Regions from separate parts of the Megasphaera hexanoica genome, predicted to be linked through region 2. Evidence: riboswitches for the same ligand, from Rfam matches in the RefSeq annotation. Region 2 holds a riboswitch; each other region holds the start of a gene.

Region 1 (3,094 bases), 840 kb from region 2:
ATATCTCGCATATGAGAATGAATTTTATTATATACATCTATTATACGGAAGAAATGGCAAAAATACAAGTCAATGCAATCCGGTGTTTGTCTTATGAGTCCTATAGCAGTGTGCGGATAGCGTCGGCAATGCGCGTGGCCACGTATGGATTGTTCATAGTGTAAATGTGGACACCGTCTACACCATTGGCCAGGAGATCTACTATCTGATCGATAGCATAGGCAATTCCGGCATCGCGCAGGGCGGTATTGTCATGACCGTACCGGGTCAGGATTTTCTGGAACTTCAGAGGAAGGGTAGCCCCGCAGAGAGTGACCATCCGTTCAATCTGTTTCTTGTTGGTTACGGGCATGATACCCGCTTCGATAGGAACGCGGATTCCAGCCTGGGTCGATTTGTCGAGGAAGTTGTAAAAATCGCGATTATCGAAGAAAAGCTGGGTGATGAGTTCGCTGGCACCGGCATCGACTTTGATCTTCAGATGGTCTATGTCTTCTGCCAGTGTTTTAGAATTGGGATGGCCTTCGGGATAGCATGCGCCGATGATATTGAATTCATCACCTGTCTGTTGACGGATGAAGGCGATGAGGTCACTGGCATGGGGAAATACGCATTTCGGTTCGATGCCGGGCGTTTTATCTCCGCGCAGGGCCAGAATATTTTCGATACGGTGTTCCCGTAATTTCTGCAATGTATCCAGTACTTCATCTTTGTCCAGGTTGATGCAGGGCAGATGGGCTGCCGTTTCGCAGTTCAGGCTTTTGATTTTGGAAGCGACTTCTACGGTGAGATTTCCTCCTTTGCCGCCGGCACCGCAGGTGACGCTGATAAAATCCGGATGGAGACCGCTCAGTTTTTCCAGTGTCGGATAGACCGTTTCAACGGGAATTTCTTTTTTTGGCGGAAAGACTTCAAAGGAAAAAACAGTTTTCTTAGAAAATAAATCACAAGTTTTCATCTACATACCCCTCGTCATGAAATAGTGTTATCAGAAGCTGGGAATAATAGCTCCGTTATATTTTTCTTCAATAAATTTCTTTACTTCCGGTGATTGCAGTGCTTTTGCCAGTTTCTGGATTTCCGGACGATTTTCATCACCGCGGCGTACGACCAGAACGTTGGCATAAGGCGAATCCTTGGATTCGGTGAATAAGGCATCCTGGAGCGGATTGAGTCCGGCTTCGAGAGCGTAATTGGTGTTGATAAGTGCGATATCTACATCATCCAGGGAACGGGGAATCTGGGCGGCATCGAGTTCGATGAACTGGAGGTTTTTGTCATTTTTTTCAACATCCTGCACGGTAGATGCGATACTGCCTCCGTTCTTCAGGCTGATCAGGCCGGCTGTCTGGAGTACGAGAAGTGCACGGCCACCGTTTGTAGGATCATTGGGGATGGCGACTTTGGCATTTTGTCCAAGCTGGGCCAGTTCCTTGATCTTATGGGAATAGATACCCATTGGTTCGACGTGGACCTTGCACAAGGCAACCAGGTCCGTACCGTGTTCACTGTTGAATTTTTCCATATAGGGTTCATGCTGATAGAAATTGGCGTCTAGTTCTTTATCCTGCAAGGCCAGATTCGGTTTGACATAATCTGTGAATTCGATAATGTTCAGGTCTACTCCTTCGGCGATGAGCATGGGCTTGATTTCTTTCAGGATTTCCCCATGTGGTACCGGTGATGCACCGACAGTGATTTTGACATTCTGAGATACTTCCCGGCCACCGACCGGTTTCTGTCCACCGCAGCCGGTCATGAGAACAACTGCAGTTCCTATAGCGATGGCAGCAGCGGTTATCCAGACTTTCCATTGTTTCATACTATCCCTCCTGTAATTTAAGGCCTCCAGAGGGCATAAAAAAGACTCTTTCCCGAAAGAGAAAGAGTGCAATGATTTTCTTTATCTCCCGGAATTTCTTCCGCAGGAATTGGCACCGTATTATCGGTTGCCGGGTTTCATAGGGCCCGTCCCTCCGCCGCTCTGGATAAATGTGTATACTGTCATAAGACAGTATGTAATGAAATTGTTGAAGCTATTTTACCATGATTGCGGAATTTGTCAAGGAAGAAAAAAGATTGGCTGATTTCTCTTGACTTTAAGGAAAAAAGCCGTATAATTACAATTAATCTACATAGCATTGTCGATGAACGAAACGAGTACGTGTACAGCGACAGCTACAGCGAGCCGATGGCAGTGAGAGTTCGGCGCCGGTCCGTACAGGGAATGGATTCGGGAGATGCGGCCTGAACGGTGACCAGTAGGGCTCGACGGTGTAGTTCCACCGCTATCAAAGAAACGTGTATCGCTCTTTTTGAGGGCCGTACATAGTGAGATGGGCTTTATAAGCCAATGTGGGTGGTACCGCGGAAGAATCAGACCTTTCGTCCCTTTAGAGGGATGAAAGGTTTTTTATTGTTTAAGAGAGGATGAACAGGAATGCTGGAAATGAGAGATGTGACGTTCCACTACACAGACGGTACACCTGTATTGGAACATATGAACCTGACGATTGGTACCGGTGAATTTATCGGCTTGGGCGGTCGCAACGGCTGTGGGAAGACGACGGTAACCCGCTTGCTCATGGGTCTTGAAAAACCCGTATCGGGAGATATTTTCCTCGATGGGAAAAGAATCAACGATGAAGAAGCGGCAGCCCGCAGTCCCTATATTGGATATGTATTCCAGCGGCCGGAACGGCAGATGTTCCGACCGACTGTGCGGCAGGAAGTAGCTTATGGACCGGAACAGCTGGGCCGCAGCCGTGAAGAGGTTGCATCGGCTGTTACAGCAGCGCTGCAGGCTACAGGGCTGGAACATCTGGCAGAAGCTTATCCACCCAATCTCAACCGGGGAGAAAAACAACGCGTTGCCATTGCGTCGGCCATTGCCATGCATACACAGTACCTTATCCTCGATGAACCGACGAGTGGCCAGGACAGTGCCGATAAAAAATCGCTCATGGCACTTTTGTCCCGGCTTCATCGGGATGGACTTACCATTCTTATCATCAGCCACGATATGGATATATTTGCCGAATACTGTCAGCGGGTCATCGTTATCGGACATCATACGAAAGCCTTTGACGGGACA
Region 2 (3,094 bases):
GGTCACATCGCCATGGCGGGTTATGCGGTCTTGTATTCGGAAGCTGACCTTAAAATTTGATTCATTGTGAAAATATAAAAGGGGGATTGTACCGGCATGAGAGGTTACTCATGCTGGTACAATCCCCTTTTAAGCGGTCAGGATAACCAGATCAGACGTATTCTTTTAATGCCTGGGCCAGCTGATCCGGACAGGACGTAGTGCGTTCTCCGCAGCGGATGCCTTCCAGACGGCGGATGACTTCGGCGACGGGCATTCCTTCAGCAAGGCTGGAAAGGCCGAGATGATTGCCGGGACAGCCCTTTGTAAAGGCGACATCATAGACTTTTCCATCTCTGACGTCAAAATCAATCTGTGTGGCACAGATGCCACTCGGTTTATACGTATGCAAGGGGATCCTCCTTTCGCCATTAATCGAAGAGTGCCAGAATGCTGGCTTTCGGCTGGGCACCGACAGAACTCTTGTAGAGCTGGCCATTCTTGAAGACCAGGAGAGTCGGGATGCTCATGACATTGAACTGCTGGGCCAGTTCCGGCTGTTCATCTACATTGACTTTGCCTACTTTGTATTCCGGATGTTCGTTAGCTATTTCTTCGACGACGGGGGCTACCATACGGCAGGGACCGCACCAGGTGGCCCAGAAATCAACGAGGACCGGTTTATCGGACTGCAGGACTTCCTGATTGAAATTATCATTGGTAAATGTGTATTCCATATATGATTCACTCCTTTGGTATGCGTATTGTCTGCGAGACACTTCTATTATATCACACATTTGTCAAATTTTACGAGAAAAATAATAAAGAATATCTGATATATTTTAATGAAACATATTAATAATTTTAGAAATTCAATAGTTATCCCAATAAAAAACGGTCCGCCACCGATGTGACGGACCGCTTTGCCGGCTATTAGAATGCAGGCAGGATGGTTCCCTGATATTTGTCATTAATAAATTTCTTGATCGCTTCAGACTGATAAATCTGAACGACTTTTTTGTATGTTTCGTTGTTTTCATCACCCTGGCGGACAGCGAATACGCAGGCGTAGGGCGATTCAATCGATTCGACGAGGATGGAATCTTTTTTCGGATTCAGACCGGCCGGAATGGCGTAGTTGGTATTGACGCAGGCGATGTCTGTATCATCGAGAGAACGCGGCGTCTGGGCGGCATCGAGTTCGACGAACTGCAGGTTTTTCGGATTTTCCGTGATATCGGCAACGGATGCTTCGATGGAATCACCGTTCTTCAGTTTGATCAGGCCGGCCTGCTGCAGGAGAAGCAGGGCACGGGCACCGTTGGACGGGTCATTCGGAATGGTGACTTTGCTGCCCGGAGCGACTTCATCGAGAGATTTATATTTGTGTGAATAAACGGCCATAGGCATGAGAATCGTCTTTCCAACAGACGTGAGCTTCAGGCCCTGCTTTTTGACGATATTGTCAAGGTACGGCTGATGCTGGTAGGAGTTCATGTCGAGGTCTTTTTCGGCCAGTGCTTTATCAGGCTGTACATAATCGTTGAATTCTACGACTTTGATGGTAATCCCCTGTTTGGCAGCTTCTTTCGCTACTTCATCCATGATTTCTGCATGAGGACCGGCTGTTACCCCTACTTTAATTTCTTTTTTTGCCTGGTCGCCTTTGCTGTCATTGCTGGAACCGCAGCCGGCAGCAAATACGCAGATAGCTGCGATGAGGCCGGCGGAAATGATTTTTTTAATAGATGATTTCATGTTTCGTACCCCTCTCCTGAGTGTGCATACAAAATAAGTCCGTATCAACAAAAAAGCCGTCATGCAGATGACGGCTTTATTAATCCTATGATTCATCTGCCGGAATAATCCGATGGAGTTGGCACCATACCTTATGGCGGTTGCCGCAGTGTCATCGGGCCATTCCCTCGACTGCTCTTGATGAAACGTATTCAGTTGATGATGCAGATATTAGCATAGTTTTTTTCTCTTGTCAAGTATTAGTTTTTTCTATATCTAAAAATACAGACCGCAAAAATACCGTTTTTTAATGCACTGTATTATTTCCAATTGAAATATATGATAATTTTTATAAAAAATGACATATACTATATGTGAAAAAATAGGATGTATTAAGAAAATTAGATGTTTTTTATCTTTTACCGGATAGACAATATATGTGAATACAGTACAATAAAAGTGCGCAATACGTGTTTCGGAATTTGGTAAAGCGAAAGGAGCAGAAAGATGAAACAAATCACAAAACGAATCATTACCCTGGCGATTGCAGCGGCGACACTGGTTTCATTGGCTGGCTGCGGAGGTGGTCAGAAGAGTGCATCTGGCAGTGATGATAAGGTGCTTACGGTGTATACGGCCCGTAGCGAAAGCCTGAACAATCTGGTCATTCCTAATTTTGAAAAAGATACGGGAATCAAAGTCAATGTCGTCGTAGCCGGTACGGGACCGTTATTAAAACGCGTTTCGTCAGAAAAGGGCAATCCACAGGGCGATATCCTCTGGGCAGCAGATCAGACGATGCTGGAATCCCAGAAAGACTTATTCATGGAATATGTGTCGCCGGAAGATAAAAATATGATGGAAGCGTTCCGCAATAAGACGGGATATTTCACACCAGCTTTTGCTGATCCTACCGTCCTTATCGTCAACACGAATCTGGCTGGTGACACGAAAATCGAGACCTTTGATGACCTGCTGAATCCGGCATTAAAGGGTAAGATCGCCTTTGGCGACCCGGCTAATTCCAGTTCGGCATTCCAGTCTCTCATGGCTATGCTCTATGCCAAAGGAAAAAATGGTGATCCTATGAGTCCGGAAGCATGGGAATATGTGGATAAATTCATTCAGAATCTCGATGGCAAGATGCTGAACAGTTCCGGCGCTGTCCACAAAGGCGTTGCCGATGGGGAATATACGGTAGGCCTCACTTGGGAAGACCCGGCAGCTACCTATGTCCGCAACAGCGCTCCCGTCAAAGTCGTATTCCCGAAAGAAGGAGCTATTTTCCCTGGTGAATCGGTGCAGATTATCAAAGGATGCAAACATCCGGAAAACGCTAAAAAATTTGTCGATTACATGATTTCACAGAAGATTCAGG
Region 3 (3,094 bases), 890 kb from region 2:
CCGCCAGTGTTACGGCCTTTTTGATGAATGATTTCATGATACAGACACTCCTTTTATTTTTTATTCTTCTTGCGGGAAGCAAAGTCGCCGCAAGCCTGAATCAGATTGACGCCGATGACGAGGATGATGATCGTAGCCAGCATAACATCGGCCTGGAAACGCTGGTAGCCGTAGCGGATGGCGATATCCCCAAGACCGCCGCCACCGATGGCACCGGCCATGGCCGAAGCCCCGATGAGGTTGACGATGAGGACGGTAATGTTATTGATGATTGTAGGCAGTGCTTCCGGAAGCAGGACTTTGCGGATAATCTGCAGCGGAGAAGCACCCATGGATTCTGCCGCTTCGACGAGACCGAAGTCGACATCGCGGATGCTCGTTTCTACGAGCCGGCTGAGGAAGGGAATAGCGACGATAGTCAGTGGTACACAGGCTGCCGTCGTGCCGATAGACGTACCGGCAATGAGGCGGGTCAGCGGGATGATGGCGACCATGAGGATGATGAACGGGATGGAACGGATGATATTGACGATAGTTCCGAGAATCTGATTGATTACCCTGTTTTCCAGAATGTGGCCTTTGCTGGTCGTAACCAGGGTAATGCCGAGAGGAATACCGATGATAGCAGCAATGAGAGTAGAGATGGACACCATGAACAGTGTTTCTTCAATACCCTGTATCATTAATTTAATGAGTTCTGGGGACATATCCTAAAACCTCGCTTTCAATAGGTTGCGTCTTAATATACGAATACGCTTCGGTCTGGGCTTTCATATCGCCCATGATGACGACAATCAGATAGCCGAACGGCACATCCTGAATATAATCGATGTTGCCGTAAAGGACACTGACATCGAGATTGAACTTGCGGGCGACATTGACTACCAGCGGTTCGTTGGTAGCGGCTCCCTTGAAACGGAAGCGGACGAGCATATCCCGGTCCGGCGATGGCTGATTGGTGACGCCCAGTTTTTTGATGCCTTCGGGCAGTTCCATATTGATGACCGATTTGACAAATTCCTTCATCGTTTCCGACTGGGGATTGGTAAAGACGTCGATGACCCGGCCCTGTTCTTTGATGACCCCGCCTTCGATGACAGCCACGCGGTCGCAGATTTCCTTGATGACGGCCATTTCGTGGGTAATGATGACGATGGTGATGCCCAGGCGTTTGTTGATGTCTTTCAACAGTTCCAGGATGGATTTGGTCGTCTGTGGATCCAGTGCCGATGTCGCTTCATCGCACAACAGGATTTTCGGATCGCTGGCCAGGGCGCGGGCGATGCCGACACGCTGTTTCTGGCCACCCGAAAGCTGGGACGGATAATTGAACTGCCGGTCCGTCAGGCCGACCAGTTCGAGCAGGGAATCGACCTTGCTGCGGATGACTTCTTTGGAAGCGCCAGCCAGTTCCAGCGGAAAAGCGATATTGTCAAAAACGGTACGGGACGACAGCAGATTGAAATGCTGGAAAATCATGCCGATGTTTTTGCGTTCGGCCCGCAGCTGGCTGTCGGACATGGCCGTCAGTTCCTTATCGTCGATGATGACTTTGCCCGTCGTCGGTTTTTCCAACATATTGATGCAGCGGACGAGCGTCGATTTGCCGGCACCACTTTTCCCGATGATGCCGAAAATTTCGCCGTCATGGATAGTCAGTGAGATGCCTTTCAGGGCCTGGACGTGCGTTTTGCCGCCGTAGGTCTTGGTAATGTTTTCAAAGGTAATCACAAGATCAACTCCTTAATGGATACACCTGGAGGTGCTGATAGCATAAAAAAAGCCGTCAACAGATGCTGACGGTACGTATACAATCATTTCATCTGCCGGATGGAAATCCGTTGGACTTGGCACCTTCCCGCTATGGGGGGTTGCCGCAGCGTCATAGGGCCATTCCCTCGGCTGCTCTGGATGAATAGGTTATGTAATTGCTGAGTTGTATACTAACACTAATAGGAATCCTTGTCAATGTTATTTGTGTAAAAAATTGAATGCCGTTCGAAAAAAATATTTCATCGTCAAGCAGGAATTTACCTTTTTATATCGAATACTTAATATATGAGGAGCAGGATATCCGGATTTTAAGCATGGATGGTCCGGAACGAAGTTTCTCACGAAAGGAAGGGATTTGTATGGCAACAATCGTAAGAGGCAAGAATTTAGAAATTACACCGGCATTAAAGGACTATGTACTGAAACATGAAAAGAAAGTAACGAAGTACTTTGAAAATGAAGTCAATGTCCAGGCTCTTCTTTCCGTCGAAAAAGATCGTAAAATTGCTGAAATCACCTTGAAAGTAGATGGTGTCGTTCTTCGTGGCGTCGAAGCCAATGACGATATGTACGCCGCCATCGATCTGGTTTACGACAAAATGGTACGCCAGATCCACAAATATAAAACGAAGCTGGCACGCCGTATGAAAGGCGGCTCCTTCCATGAAGGACTCGTCGAAGGACCGGCTGCACCGGAAGAAAACTTTGAAATTGCCCGGGTCAAGAAATTTGCAGCCCGTCCTATGGACGTAGAAGAAGCTATCCTGCAGATGAATCTCGTTGGCCACGATTTCTTCGTTTTCCTCAATTCGGAAACGGAAGCCATCAACGTCGTATACAAACGGAAACATGGTAAATATGGCCTGATTGAACCGGAATACTAAGCTGAATCATACAGGGGTTGTGGTATCGCAGAAAAAGGGTACCACAGCCCTTGTTTTTTTTTGCCTTTCAATCCCGTATTTACAGAGATATCGCAATGTGTCCTAATATCAGGATGTTACCTTATCTTTGCATAAGATTTTTTCATGTCAGATAGTGTAAAATAATTGTGGGAAAACTTTAATACATTAAAGAAAATACAAAAAGAGAAGGAACTCCTTATTGTATAATAAAGTGTAGATCCAACACATACGAAAGGAGTCCTTCTCATGTTTAGTATACAACAAATTTCCAATGTTTGTGTAGATTTTTTTAATGCATCTCTTCGGAAAATCTTGGCCCAGGAACTATCATTAGCTCAGTTAAGCCAAAATCTGGATCAATTGGTCAATCAAATCGGAGTAGCCATCATGACAACACTCCTGGATCAAGCCGATGC
Region 4 (3,094 bases), 1.1 Mb from region 2:
TTAAACCAGTCATCGCGTTGATCCTGTCGGCGATTATTCTGTCGGAACCGATTACAATGAACGCTGTCATCGGTCTGGTTCTCATCCTTCTGGGCTGTACCATGGCAGGGCCTATCGAACATCTCCTGTTCCGCCATCATGCGGTCGGTGAAATCGAAGGGCGTAAGAATCATCCGGCGTGGATACGGGAAGATGCAGAATGCCCGCTGGTCATCACTATTTCCCGGGAATTCGGCAGTGGCGGCCGCAATATAGGCAAACTCGTAGCCCGCAAGCTGGGCGTGCCCTACTATGACACGGCTATTCTCAATATGACACGGAAAGAACATCCCCAGACATTCGAAGCCTGGCGCAGGGAAAAAGACAATCATCTCGGTCCGCTCCTGGCTAAAGTCTACGATGATTACGTCCATTATTCGACAGGGTATGAATCGAAGCGGCAGGAGATGTTTAATGATGAATCCGATGTCATCCGGGAACTAACCAACGGTAAATCCTGCGTTATCGTCGGGCGGCTGGCAAACTATATCCTGCGCAAGCGTCCCAATACATTTAATGTATTTATTTCTTCTGATCCGGACTGGGCTGTGCAGCGCATCATGCTGCGCGAACACGTCGATGCCGATACGGCCATGAAAATCCGCAACCGCGTCAACAAGGAACGGCGCGACCACTGCATGTATTGTACTGATTCCTACTGGGGATATGGGGCCAATTACGATATGAGCCTGAAATCCAGCGATTACGGTGTCGTAAAGACAGCAGACCTCATCCTGGCAGCAGCCCAGCATCGTCTTACCATTTCGAAGGACGAACTCAATCCTGTTACAAAGGACAATGCCCGGGATGAAAAAACAACAGCTGTGCCCGAAGACTGATACGGTATAGGTGTTACCGGGCAGGGAAAATTTCTTTTGAAAAAGACTTGCATTATCCTGCTATATCGGGTATACTATCTTACGTCAAATAAAATATAGTTCCATCAAGAGACGGCGGAGGGACTGGCCCTGTGATGCCGCAGCAACCTTCATCTATTGAAAGGTGCTAAATCCAACAGTGTATATACTGGCAGATGGGTATACGTAGCCCCCTCTTGTCAGAGAGGGCTTTTTTTTACATACGTATCAAATGGAACTAAAAAAGTTAAGGAGGATATACAAATGGCTAAAAACCGCGAATTCTTTACTTCTGAATCCGTTACTGAAGGTCATCCTGATAAGATGGCTGACCAGATTTCCGACAGCATCCTTGATGCCATCCTGGCAAAAGACAAAAATGCCCGCGTTGCCTGCGAAACGCTGGTAACGACTGGCATGGTCCATGTCGTAGGTGAAATTTCCACTACCTGTTATGTCGATATTCCACATATCGTCCGCGAAACAATCCGTGAAATCGGTTACACGCGGGCTAAATACGGCTTTGACTGCGATACATGCGGCATCCTCGTATCCCTTGACGAACAGTCTTCAGATATTGCTATGGGCGTCGATGAAGCTATGGAAGCAAAAGAAGGGCAGAAGGATAAATTTGATATGATTGGTGCCGGTGACCAGGGTATGATGTTCGGCTACGCTACTAATGAAACGGACGATTACATGCCACTGCCGATTTCCCTGGCACACCGTCTGGCACGCCGCCTGGCGAAGGTCCGTAAGGATGGCACGCTGTCTTATCTCCGTCCCGATGGAAAGACACAGGTCACGGTCGAATACGATGACGGCAAGCCGGTCCGCATCGATACCATTGTCATTTCGGCACAACACAGCCCGGAAGTAACACGTGACCAGATTGAAAAAGATCTCCTCGAATACGTCATCAAGCCGGAACTTCCTGAAGGCCTGTTCGATGACAAGACGAAACTGTATATTAATCCGACGGGACGGTTCGTCATCGGCGGCCCTCAGGGTGATTCGGGACTCACGGGACGGAAAATCATCGTCGATACGTACGGCGGCATGGCCCGTCATGGCGGCGGATGCTTCTCCGGCAAGGACCCCACAAAAGTCGACCGTTCGGCCGCTTATGCAGCCCGTTATGTAGCCAAGAATATTGTTGCCGCGGGACTGGCTGATAAGGTCGAAATCCAGCTGGCTTATGCCATAGGCGTTGCCCGCCCTGTTTCTATCCACGTTGAAACGTTCGGTACAGGCAAGGTCGATAACGATGTCATCGTCAGCCTGATCAATAAACACTTTGATCTCCGCCCGGCCGGCATCATCGAAATGCTCGACCTGCAGCGTCCTATCTACAAACAGACCGCTGCTTATGGTCACTTTGGCCGCAACGATCTGGATCTTCCCTGGGAAAAGACCGATAAGGCCGATATTCTCCGTAAAGAAGCCGGATTATAATAGGCAATTGTCCTTGATGTCTGCCTGACGAAAGTGTATGACTTCACTTTCTACAGTACTTTACGGATTGACAAATATGCTCTTTTTGAGTATAATTTCAATGTGTGCAGTAAAGCACTCCCTAACATACATTTGGAGGGAGGGATATAGAATGGCAGAAATCAAAGTTGGTAAAAATGAATCCTTGGACAGCGCACTGCGCCGTTTCAAACGTTCTTGCCAAAAAGCAGGTGTTCTTTCCGAAGTCCGGAAACGCGAACACTATGAAAAACCGAGCGTACGGAGAAAGAAAAAATCTGAAGCAGCACGGAAACGGAAGTATAGAGCATAATCGCAAAGAGTAGAAGGGTGATATCATGTCTCTGAAAGAAGAACTGCTTCAAGATATGAAAACGGCAATGAAAGCGAAAGAAGCTGGTAAGACAGCTCTTTCCGTCATACGCATGGTCCGTAATTCCATTAGAAATACGGAAATCAATGGTAAATGCGAACTGGATGATGCCGGTGTGGCAGCAGTCATTGCCAAAGAAATGAAACAGCGCAAAGAATCGCTGGCTGAATTTGAAAAAGCCGGCCGTACTGACCTGGCAGACCAGACAAAGGCTGAAATGGCCGTTCTGGAAAAGTATATGCCAAAACAGCTGACGGAAGATGAAGTTGCGCAAATCGTCCGTGACACCATTGCCGGGCAGGATGCGTCGTCTCTTAAGATGGGCGATGTCATGAAGCTCGTCATGCCGAAA

What was found. A riboswitch is a leader RNA that binds a small molecule or an ion and turns the genes downstream of it on or off. The one in region 2 is predicted to bind S-adenosylmethionine.
Region 1: linked by a shared signal. The riboswitch ahead of ACGTIC_RS13065 (MetQ/NlpA family ABC transporter substrate-binding protein) and the one ahead of ACGTIC_RS02935 (MetQ/NlpA family ABC transporter substrate-binding protein) in region 2 are both predicted to bind S-adenosylmethionine.
Region 3: linked by a shared signal. The riboswitch ahead of ACGTIC_RS07510 (methionine ABC transporter ATP-binding protein) and the one ahead of ACGTIC_RS02935 (MetQ/NlpA family ABC transporter substrate-binding protein) in region 2 are both predicted to bind S-adenosylmethionine.
Region 4: linked by a shared signal. The riboswitch ahead of metK (methionine adenosyltransferase) and the one ahead of ACGTIC_RS02935 (MetQ/NlpA family ABC transporter substrate-binding protein) in region 2 are both predicted to bind S-adenosylmethionine.

Annotation. Positions count from the first base shown of each region.
Region 1 is NZ_CP171361.1:2,679,820-2,682,913, reverse strand. Features, by position in the region: gene metF (methylenetetrahydrofolate reductase [NAD(P)H]) at 101-958, opposite strand; gene ACGTIC_RS13065 (MetQ/NlpA family ABC transporter substrate-binding protein) at 989-1,822, opposite strand; SAM riboswitch class I at 1,901-1,995, opposite strand; gene ACGTIC_RS13060 (energy-coupling factor ABC transporter ATP-binding protein) at 2,441-3,094, shown strand, end outside.
Region 2 is NZ_CP171361.1:635,204-638,297, forward strand. Features, by position in the region: gene ACGTIC_RS02920 (PhzF family phenazine biosynthesis protein) at 1-60, shown strand, start outside; gene ACGTIC_RS02925 (TIGR03905 family TSCPD domain-containing protein) at 152-391, opposite strand; gene trxA (thioredoxin) at 411-776, opposite strand; gene ACGTIC_RS02935 (MetQ/NlpA family ABC transporter substrate-binding protein) at 913-1,737, opposite strand; SAM riboswitch class I at 1,827-1,924, opposite strand; gene ACGTIC_RS02940 (ABC transporter substrate-binding protein) at 2,224-3,094, shown strand, end outside.
Region 3 is NZ_CP171361.1:1,520,937-1,524,030, forward strand. Features, by position in the region: gene ACGTIC_RS07500 (MetQ/NlpA family ABC transporter substrate-binding protein) at 1-37, opposite strand, end outside; gene ACGTIC_RS07505 (methionine ABC transporter permease) at 54-707, opposite strand; gene ACGTIC_RS07510 (methionine ABC transporter ATP-binding protein) at 688-1,731, opposite strand; SAM riboswitch class I at 1,817-1,918, opposite strand; gene hpf (ribosome hibernation-promoting factor, HPF/YfiA family) at 2,133-2,657, shown strand; gene ACGTIC_RS07520 (hypothetical protein) at 2,925-3,094, shown strand, end outside.
Region 4 is NZ_CP171361.1:1,694,235-1,697,328, forward strand. Features, by position in the region: gene ACGTIC_RS08335 (EamA family transporter) at 1-878, shown strand, start outside; SAM riboswitch class I at 977-1,079, shown strand; gene metK (methionine adenosyltransferase) at 1,161-2,351, shown strand; gene rpsU (30S ribosomal protein S21) at 2,503-2,682, shown strand; gene ACGTIC_RS08350 (GatB/YqeY domain-containing protein) at 2,708-3,094, shown strand, end outside.